Regions from separate parts of the Streptomyces sp. NPDC091371 genome, predicted to be linked through region 1. Evidence: riboswitches for the same ligand, from Rfam matches in the RefSeq annotation. Region 1 holds a riboswitch; the other holds the start of a gene.
The links. Region 1 has a riboswitch for cobalamin ahead of metE (5-methyltetrahydropteroyltriglutamate--homocysteine S-methyltransferase). Riboswitches for the same ligand answer to the same signal wherever they lie in the genome.
Positions count from the first base shown of each region.

Region 2: another riboswitch for cobalamin. It lies ahead of AB0O21_RS04390 (energy-coupling factor ABC transporter permease); the one in region 1 lies ahead of metE (5-methyltetrahydropteroyltriglutamate--homocysteine S-methyltransferase).

Region 1 is NZ_JBFBFP010000008.1:229,097-233,495, reverse strand. Features, by position in the region: gene AB0O21_RS12725 (oxygenase MpaB family protein) at 1-79, opposite strand, end outside; gene metE (5-methyltetrahydropteroyltriglutamate--homocysteine S-methyltransferase) at 200-2,518, opposite strand; cobalamin riboswitch at 2,684-2,904, opposite strand; gene AB0O21_RS12715 (3-hydroxybutyryl-CoA dehydrogenase) at 2,925-3,797, opposite strand; gene aceB (malate synthase A) at 3,794-4,399, opposite strand, start outside.
Region 2 is NZ_JBFBFP010000002.1:336,421-340,819, reverse strand. Features, by position in the region: gene AB0O21_RS04405 (hypothetical protein) at 4-198, opposite strand; gene AB0O21_RS04400 (hypothetical protein) at 380-886, shown strand; gene AB0O21_RS04395 (flavodoxin family protein) at 900-1,613, opposite strand; cobalamin riboswitch at 1,717-1,912, shown strand; gene AB0O21_RS04390 (energy-coupling factor ABC transporter permease) at 1,942-2,622, shown strand; gene AB0O21_RS04385 (energy-coupling factor ABC transporter substrate-binding protein) at 2,619-3,134, shown strand; gene cbiQ (cobalt ECF transporter T component CbiQ) at 3,137-3,886, shown strand; gene AB0O21_RS04375 (ATP-binding cassette domain-containing protein) at 3,883-4,399, shown strand, end outside.

The DNA of each region.
Region 1 (4,399 bases):
CCAGGTCCGCGATGACGGCATCGGCCGACGGGTCCCCCTCCTGCCGCAACGCGTCCAGGAACTCCGTGGTCCACCGCATGCCAGCCGCCCTCCGGGTCACCGCGCGGGCCGGCCGCTCCGCGCGCAGGGGGAGGCTACCGGGAGCGGAGCGCACCACGGGCGGGCACGGGGGCGCACGCCCCCGTGCCCGCCCTGGTCCTCAGGCCGTTCCGGTCTCCGTGCGGACGCGGTGCGCGGCCTCGACGAGGTGCTCCAGGGACGCCTTCGTCTCGGACCAGCCGCGGGTCTTGAGGCCGCAGTCCGGGTTGACCCACAGGCGCTCCGCCGGGATGGCCTTCAGCCCCTCGCGCAGCAGGGCCGCGGCCTCGTCGGCCGAGGGGACGCGCGGGGAGTGGATGTCCCAGACGCCGGGGCCGACCTCGCGGGGGTAGCCGGCGCCGGCCAGCTCGTCGGCGACCCGCATGTGCGAGCGGGCCGCTTCCAGGCTGATGACGTCCGCGTCCAGGTCGTTGATCGCGTCGACGATGTCGCCGAACTCCGCGTAGCACATGTGGGTGTGGATCTGGGTGTCCGGTCGGACTCCGCTGGTGGTCAGGCGGAAGGACTCGGTCGCCCAGGCCAGGTACGCGGCGTGGTCCGCGGCCCGCAGGGGCAGGGTCTCGCGCAGGGCGGGTTCGTCGACCTGGATGACGGAACTGCCCGCGGCTTCCAGGTCGTCGACCTCGTCGCGCAGGGCCAGCGCGACCTGCCGTGCGGTGTCGCCGAGGGGCTGGTCGTCGCGTACGAAGGACCAGGCGAGCATGGTGACCGGGCCGGTGAGCATGCCCTTGACGGGCTTGTCCGTCTGCGACTGGGCGTACGAGGTCCAGCGCACGGTCATCGGTTCCGGGCGGGAGACGTCGCCGGCCAGGACGGGCGGGCGTACGTACCGCGTGCCGTACGACTGGACCCAGCCGTGCTGCGTGGCCAGGTAGCCGGTGAGCTGCTCCGCAAAGTACTGGACCATGTCATTGCGTTCGGGCTCGCCGTGCACCAGGACGTCGATGCCCGCCTTCTCCTGGAAGGCCAGCACCTCCCGGATCTCGGCCTCGATGCGCTCCTCGTAGCCGGCCGTGTCGATGCGCCCGGCCCGCAGGTCGGCGCGTGCGGTGCGCAGTTCGGCGGTCTGCGGGAAGGAGCCGATGGTCGTCGTCGGCAGCAGCGGGAGGCCGAGGTGGGCCCGCTGGGCGGCCGCACGCTGCTCGTAGGGCTGCGCGCGGTGGCCGTCGGCGGCGGTGACGGCCGCGGTCCGGGCGCGTACGGCCGGGTCGCGGGTGATCGCGGAGTTGGCCCGGGAGGCCAGGTCGGCCCGGTTGGCGGCGAGTTCGGCCGCGATGGCACCGGTGCTCCGGGCGAGGCCGCGGGCGAGGGTGGCGATCTCCGCGGTCTTCTGGCGGGCGAAGGCGAGCCAGCGGCGGATCTGCGGGTCGACGTCCCGTTCGGCGGCGGCGTCCAGCGGTACGTGGAGCAGGGAGCAGGAGGCGGCGACGTCGACCCGGTCGGCGAGTCCGAGGAGGGTGCCGAGGGTGGCGAGCGACTTCTCGTAGTCGTTGATCCAGATGTTGCGGCCGTCGACGACTCCCGCGACCAGCCGCTTGCCGGGCAGGCCGCCGGCGGCGGCGAGGTCGGCGAGGTTGGCGGCGGCCCGGCCCGTGAAGTCGAGGGCGAGTCCGTCGACCGGCGCCTTCGCCAGCACGGGCAGCGCCTCGCCGAGCCGGTCGAAGTACGAGGCGACGAGCAGCTTGGGGCGGTCGGTGAGGCCGCCGAGCTCGCGGTAGGCGCGGGCGGCCGCACCCAGGTCGGCCGGGGTGCGGTCCTGGACGAGCGCGGGCTCGTCCAGCTGGACCCACTCGGCTCCGGCGGCGCGCAGATCGGCGAGGACCTGCGCGTAGACGGGCAGGAGCCGGTCGAGCAGGGTGATCGGCCGGAAGTCGTCGGCCACCCCGGGGGCGGCCTTGGCCAGCAGGAGGTAGGTGACCGGCCCGACCAGGACGGGGCGGGCCGCCAGGCCGAGCGCGCGGGCTTGGGTCAGCTCCGCGACCTGCTTGGCGGAATCGGCGGTGAAGACGGTGTCGGGCCCGAGTTCCGGCACCAGGTAGTGGTAGTTGGTGTCGAACCACTTGGTCATTTCGAGCGGCGCCACGTCCTGGGTGCCGCGCGCCATGGCGAAGTAGCCGTCCAGCGCGTCCGCCGCGACGGCCGCGCGGTGGCGGGCCGGGACCGCGCCGACCATGACGCTGGTGTCGAGGACGTGGTCGTAGTACGAGAAGTCGCCGGTCGGGACCTCGGTGATGCCGGCGTCGGCCAGCTGCCGCCAGTTCGTCCGGCGCAGGTGGGCTGCGGTCTCGTGGAGCGCGCCGGCGCTGACGCGGCCCTTCCAGTACCCCTCGACGGCCTTCTTCAGTTCCCGGTTCTGACCCTGGCGGGGGTAGCCGTACACGGTGGCCCGTACTGCCGCGGCTGCGGACTCGGTTGTCACGGAACTCTCCTTCGCGAGCACGTTTCCATGGGCCCCGGTGACGGGACGCGGAGCGCGAAGGGATGGCGGAACAGGACGGTCCGTCGGCGCGCTTCAAGCGCCGTACGACCGTCCGTTGTGTTCGCCGACCCGCCCACGAGGTCACCGGGATGTCCGCGCACGGCAGGGCGTGCGCGGGCAACGGGCAGGTCTTCGGACTTGCGGGCACGTCGGCCACTCGGGCAGACACCTACTGGCCGTCGCTTCCCAGACCCGTACGGGCCCAGTGCGTATGACGGCGGTCGTTCCCGCTCACCGCTGCGGGGCAGTCCCGGATTCCCACCGGGTTCCCTCTTACGACGCATCCCGTCTGGCGGACGGGGCGAACCAGCTGCTGCGGGTCAGCTTAGCGGCACCACCGGGCCCCTCATCGGTCCCGGTCGTACGTGTGGAACCCGCGGCCGCTCTTGCGGCCCAGCAGTCCCGCCTGCACCATCCGCTGGAGCAGCGGGGGCGGGGCGTAGAGGGGTTCCTTGAACTCCTCGTACAGCGACTGCGCGATGGCGGTGACGGTGTCCAGCCCGATGAGGTCGGCGAGCCTGAGCGGGCCCATGGGGTGGGCGCAGCCGAGCTCCATGCCCGCGTCGACGTCGGCGGCGGTGGCGAAGCCGGATTCGGCCATCCGAATGGCCGAGAGCAGGTAGGGGACGAGGAGGGCGTTGACGACGAAGCCGGCCCGGTCCTGGGAGTGGACGGCCGTCTTGCCCAGGGTGTCGCGGGCGAAGGCATCGACCGTGTCGAGTGTCTCGGAGGTGGTGTGCAGCGAGCTGACGATCTCCACGAGCGGCAGGACGGGTGCGGGGTTGAAGAAGTGCAGGCCGACGACGCGGTCGGCGCGGCCGGTGGCCATGGCGAGGCGCATGACGGGGATGGCGGAGGTGTTGGTGGCGAGGATCGCCGCCGGGTCCTCGACGGTCTTGTCGAGGGCCGCGAAGACCTCGGTCTTGACGGCCGCGTCCTCGACGACGGCCTCGATGACGAGCTGCCGGTCTGCGAGTTCGTCGAGGCTGCCGGTGAACACGAGCCGGGCCAGGGCGTCCTCGGCGGTGAGCCGGTCCAGTTTGCCGCGCTGGACGGCCCGTTCGAGGGAGACGGCCACCCGTTCTCGGGCGGTCCGGGCGGCGGTGGCGTCGGCCTCGCAGACCACGGTGTCGAGGCCGGCGCGGGCGCAGACCTCGGCGATGCCGGCGCCCATCTGTCCGCCTCCGACGATGCCGACCCTGCGGATGGCGGTGCTCATGAGCGGACCTCGGGGCGGCGGACCAGGTGGCGGGCGTACGCGTCGGGGGTGAAGAAGGCCGGGAGGTCCCGTTCCAGCGTGCTGCGCTCGAACACGGCGCGGGCCTCGGCGACCCTGGCGTCCGGCCGCGCCTTCGCGAGCGCGGCGCACTCCGTGTCGAGGAGCTCCCGTACTTCCTCGGGGTCGGCCGTGCCGTGGCGCAGCCACTGCCAGAGCTGTACGCGGGCGATCTCGGCGGTCGCCGCGTCCTCCATCAGCCCGTCGAGGGCGACGGCTCCGCTGCCGCGCAGCCAGGCGTCGAAGTACCGCAGGGCGACGGAGACGTTGGCGCGGATGCCTTCGGGGCTGGGCGGACCGGAGACGCGCCGCACCGAAAGCAGTTCGGCGGCGGTGACGCGGACGTCGTCGCGCAGCCGGTCGAGCTGGTGCGGCCGTGCTCCGAGCACCCCGTCGAAGACGGTGCGGCAGACGGGGACGAGCCCGGGGTGGGCGACCCAGGAGCCGTCGAATCCGTCCTCGGCCTCGCGTTCCTTGTCCAGGCGGACCTTGGCGAGGGCCGCCGCGTTGGCCTCGGCGTCCTTGCCGGGGACGTGGGCGGCCAT
Region 2 (4,399 bases), on a different contig from region 1:
GTCTCAGCAGCCGCAGCCGCAGCACTCGTACTCGGTCCACGAGGCCCCGTTGGTGCAGGTGATGTAGTGCGCGCGCCGCCAGAACCAGAACGGACAGTTGCCGTTGCAGTAGTTACGAGCCTCACTACAGGTGACGGCCGCGGCCTCGACCTCGGGAACCACCAGCCCGACAAGCTTGTCGCTCAACTTCGCAAACATTCAAACCTCCTTCAGGTGTGTCGCCTTCAACGTCGAAATGTTTCGACGCCGTGAAGATTAACCGGCCATTGCATGTCCTTTGCATATGCGTCGACCGACCCCCCGCGGAACCGCGCGAGGCCGCCCCGCGTCCTCAGAAGTGACACCCATGTCCCCGTCTCTCGCGAATCGAGGGGACGTCATGAACCACCCGCACTTCCGCAGGATCGTGGCCCTGGCCTCCGGTGTTCTGCTCACCGCCGGGCTCTCGCTCGCCGCTCCGGCCGCCGCCGCCGCCACCGCCGCCACGACGGCCACCACCCAGACCCCGCTCGTCGTCAACGCCCGCTGGGGCGGGCACCCCACGTACGACCGGATCGTCATCGACCTCCAGGGGTACGTCCCCACGGCCACCGTCACCCCCGTCCCGCGGCTGGTCTACGACGGGTCCGGCAAGCCCGTGCCGCTGCCCGGGAAGTACTTCCTGGAGATCCGCCTCCACCCCGCCGCCGCCCACGACGAGGCGGGCGGGAACGTCTACCTCGGACCCAAGCTGCGGCAGATCAGCCTGCCCAAGCTCAAGGGCATCGCGCTGACCGGCGACTTCGAGGGGTACGTCACCTTCGGCGCCGCCTTCGACACGCTGCCGTACTACCGGGCCTTCCCCCTGCACTCCCCGGAGCGGTTCGTCGTGGACATCGCCCGCTGACGGGAGGGCCCCGCTACCGGTGCTCGGGGTTCGGGAAGTCGAAGCGGCAGCCGGCGTCCCACAGGGAGCGCTGGTTGCCGTGGGCCGGGATGCCGCCCGCGCCCTTGAGCAGGGCGGCCAGGTGCATGAGGTTCCACGACATGAAGGCGGTGTTGCGGTTGGTGAAGTCGTTCTCGGGGCCGCCCGAGCCCGGGTCGAGGTAGGACGGCCCGGGCCCGGCCTCGCCGATCCAGCCGGCGTCGGCCTGCGGGGGGATCACGTAGCCGAGGTGCTGGAGGCTGTAGAGGAGGTTCATGGCGCAGTGCTTGACGCCGTCCTCGTTGCCGGTGATGAGTGCGCCGCCGACCCGCCCGTAGTAGGCGTACTGGCCCTGCTCGTTCAGGATCGAGGAGCAGGCGTAGAGCCGCTCGATGACCTGCTTCATCACGGAGCTGTTGTCGCCGAGCCAGATCGGGCCGCAGAGCACGAGGATGTCGGCGTCCATGACCTGGCTGTACAGCACCGGCCACTGATCACTCTCCCAGCCGTGCTCGGTCATGTCCGGCCAGACGCCGGTCGCGATGTCGTGGTCGACGGCGCGGATGAGCGAGGTGCGGGCCCCGGCCGCTTCCATGACGGCCCGGCTCTTGTCGATCAGGCCCTCGGTGTTGCTGACCTCCGGCGAGCGCTTGAGGGTGCAGTTCACGTAGAGGGCGGAGAGGTTCGAGTAGTCGTATTCGGCAGCCATGCCCTCAGCCTGTGCACCGGCGTACGGGCCCGCCAGCCGGCCGCGCCCGTACGGGGCGTCGGTCGCGGGTTTGGGGCGGGTTGGTACCGGTCCGCGCGGCCGACTAGGGTCAGTGGGCCTTGGTGTTCGGGAAACCGGTGGGAAACCGGTGCGGCCCTCGCCACTGTGATCGGGAAGTCCGGCTCTACTCCTGCGGGAAGCCACTGGGTCCGCGCGGGAGACCGCACGGCCCCGGGAAGGCGGAGCCCGGGCATCAGTACCCGTGAGCCAGGAGACCGGCCGGGGCGCGCATTCCATCCACGAGGTGCTGGAGAGGTCTTCCCCACTCATGCATATAGCCGAGGGGTTCCTGCCCCCTTTGCACGCGGTCGCCTGGGGCGCCGCGTCCGCCCCCTTTGTCGTACACGGTGTCCGCGCCCTCACCCGCGAGGTGAAGGAGAACCCGGAGAGCACGCTGCTGCTCGGGGCGTCCGGAGCGTTCACGTTCGTCCTGTCCGCACTGAAGATCCCTTCGGTGACGGGCAGTTGCTCGCACCCGACCGGCACCGGGCTCGGCGCGATCCTGTTCCGGCCGCCGGTCATGGCGGTGCTGGGCACGATCACCCTGCTCTTCCAGGCGCTGCTGCTGGCGCACGGCGGGCTGACCACCCTCGGCGCCAACGTCTTCTCGATGGCCATCGCCGGGCCGTGGGCGGGCTACGCCGTCTACCGGCTGCTGCGCGGACTCGACCTGCCGCTGATGGTGCCCGTGTTCTTCGGCGCCTTCTTCGCCGACCTGGTCACCTACTGCGTGACCTCGGTGCAGCTGGCGCTGGCCTTCCCGGACCCGGGTACGGGCTTCCTCGGCGCGCTCGGGAAGTTCGGCGGGATCTTCGCCGTCACCCAGCTCCCGCTCGCCGTGAGCGAGGGCCTGCTGACCGTGCTCGTGATGCGGCTGCTGATGCGGTCGAGCCGGTCGGACCTGGTGCGCCTCGGCGTCGCGAAGCTGAAGGAGGCGACCGCCCGATGAGCAGGAACGCGAAGATCAACACGCTGCTGCTGGTCCTGGTCGCGGCGCTCGCCGTGCTCCCGCTCGCGCTGGGGCTCGGCGAGGGCAAGGAGGAGCCGTTCGCGGGCGCCGACGCGCAGGCGGAGGCCGCCATCACCGAGCTGAAGCCGGACTACGAGCCCTGGTTCACCCCGCTGTACGAGCCCCCCTCCGCGGAGATCGAGTCGGCGCTCTTCGCCCTCCAGGCGGCGCTGGGCGCGGGCGTGCTGGCGTACTACTTCGGCCTCCGCACGGGCCGGCGCCAGGCCGCCGCCGCGGGCCTGGCGGGCTCGGGCACCCCGCGCGACGCAGACGACCCTGCGGGTGGCGCGGCCGCGAGCCCGGCCGGTTCGGGCGCGGGCCCGGCGGTCGGCCCCGGCTCGACGCCGGCCGCGGATCCGGCTGCTGCCGGACCTGTCCCGGCCGCCGACTCCGGCACCGCACCTGGCCGGAACCCGGGTACGGGGCCCGCGGCCGACGGCGCGGAGCGCTAGCCGTGCTGCCGATCGACGCGGCCGCGCACAGCAGCCGCTGGCGCCGGCGCCACCCCCTGGAGAAGGCGCTGCTGGGGATCGGGCTCACCGTGACCGCCGTGTGCCTGCCGCCCTGGCCCGGGGGGCCGCTGGTGGCCGCCGCCACGCTCGCCGTGCTGCTCGGGCCCGCCGGGGTGGCGGGGCGGCAGCTGTGGCGGGCCTTCCGGATCCCGCTCGGCTTCTGCGTCACCGGGGCGCTGCCGCTGCTGTTCGCGGTCGGCGGGCCCTCGGGGTGGGTCGCGCCGGCCCCCGACGGCCCCCGGCACGCCGCCGAACTGCTGCTGCGCACTTCGGCGGCCTCCCTCGGCGTGCTGCTGTTCGCCTTCACCACCCCGGTGTCGGACGTGCTGCCCCGGCTGGTCCGGGCGGGGGTGCCGGCCCCGGTGGTGGACGTGGCCCTGGTGATGTACCGGATCGCGTTCCTGCTGCTCGACTCCCTTGCCCGGATCCGCCAGGCCCAGGCGGCCCGCCTGGGGAACACCGGCCGGGCGGCCGCCTGGCGTTCGGTGGCCGGGCTCGCCGCGACCTCGTTCGTACGGGCCTTCGACCGCGCGGGGCGGCTCCAGGCCGGCCTGGCGGGCCGCGGCTACGACGGCACGCTGCGGGTGCTCGTGCCGCAGACGACGCTGTCCTGGCGGTTCCTGGCGTGGTCCGCCGCCCTGCTGGCGGCCCTGGTGGCCGTGACCCTCGTACTGAAGGAGCTGTACCTGTGAGGCCGTTGGTGGAGCTGGTGGGCGCGGGCTACGCGTACGAGGACGGGCCCGCCGTGCTGTCCGGCGTGGACTTCGGGATCGCCGAGGGGCGGGCGCTGGCGCTGCTGGGCCGCAACGGCTCCGGCAAGACCACGCTGATGCGGCTGCTGAGCGGCGGCCTGCGGCCCGGCTCGGGCGCGCTGCACCTCGACGGCGCGGAGGTGACGTACGACCGTGCGGGCCTGACCCGGCTGCGGACGGCGGTCCAGCTGGTGGTCCAGGACCCGGACGACCAGCTGTTCGCGGCCTCGGTGGAACAGGACGTGTCCTTCGGGCCGATGAACCTGGGCCTGCCGGTGGCGGAGGTCCGCGAGCGCGTCGATTCGGCCCTGGCGGCCCTCGACATCACGTCGCTGCGGGACCGCCCGACCCACCTCCTCTCCTACGGCCAGCGCAAGCGCGCGGCGATCGCGGGGGCGGTGGCGATGGCTCCGCGGGTGCTGATCCTGGACGAGCCGACGGCCGGGCTGGACC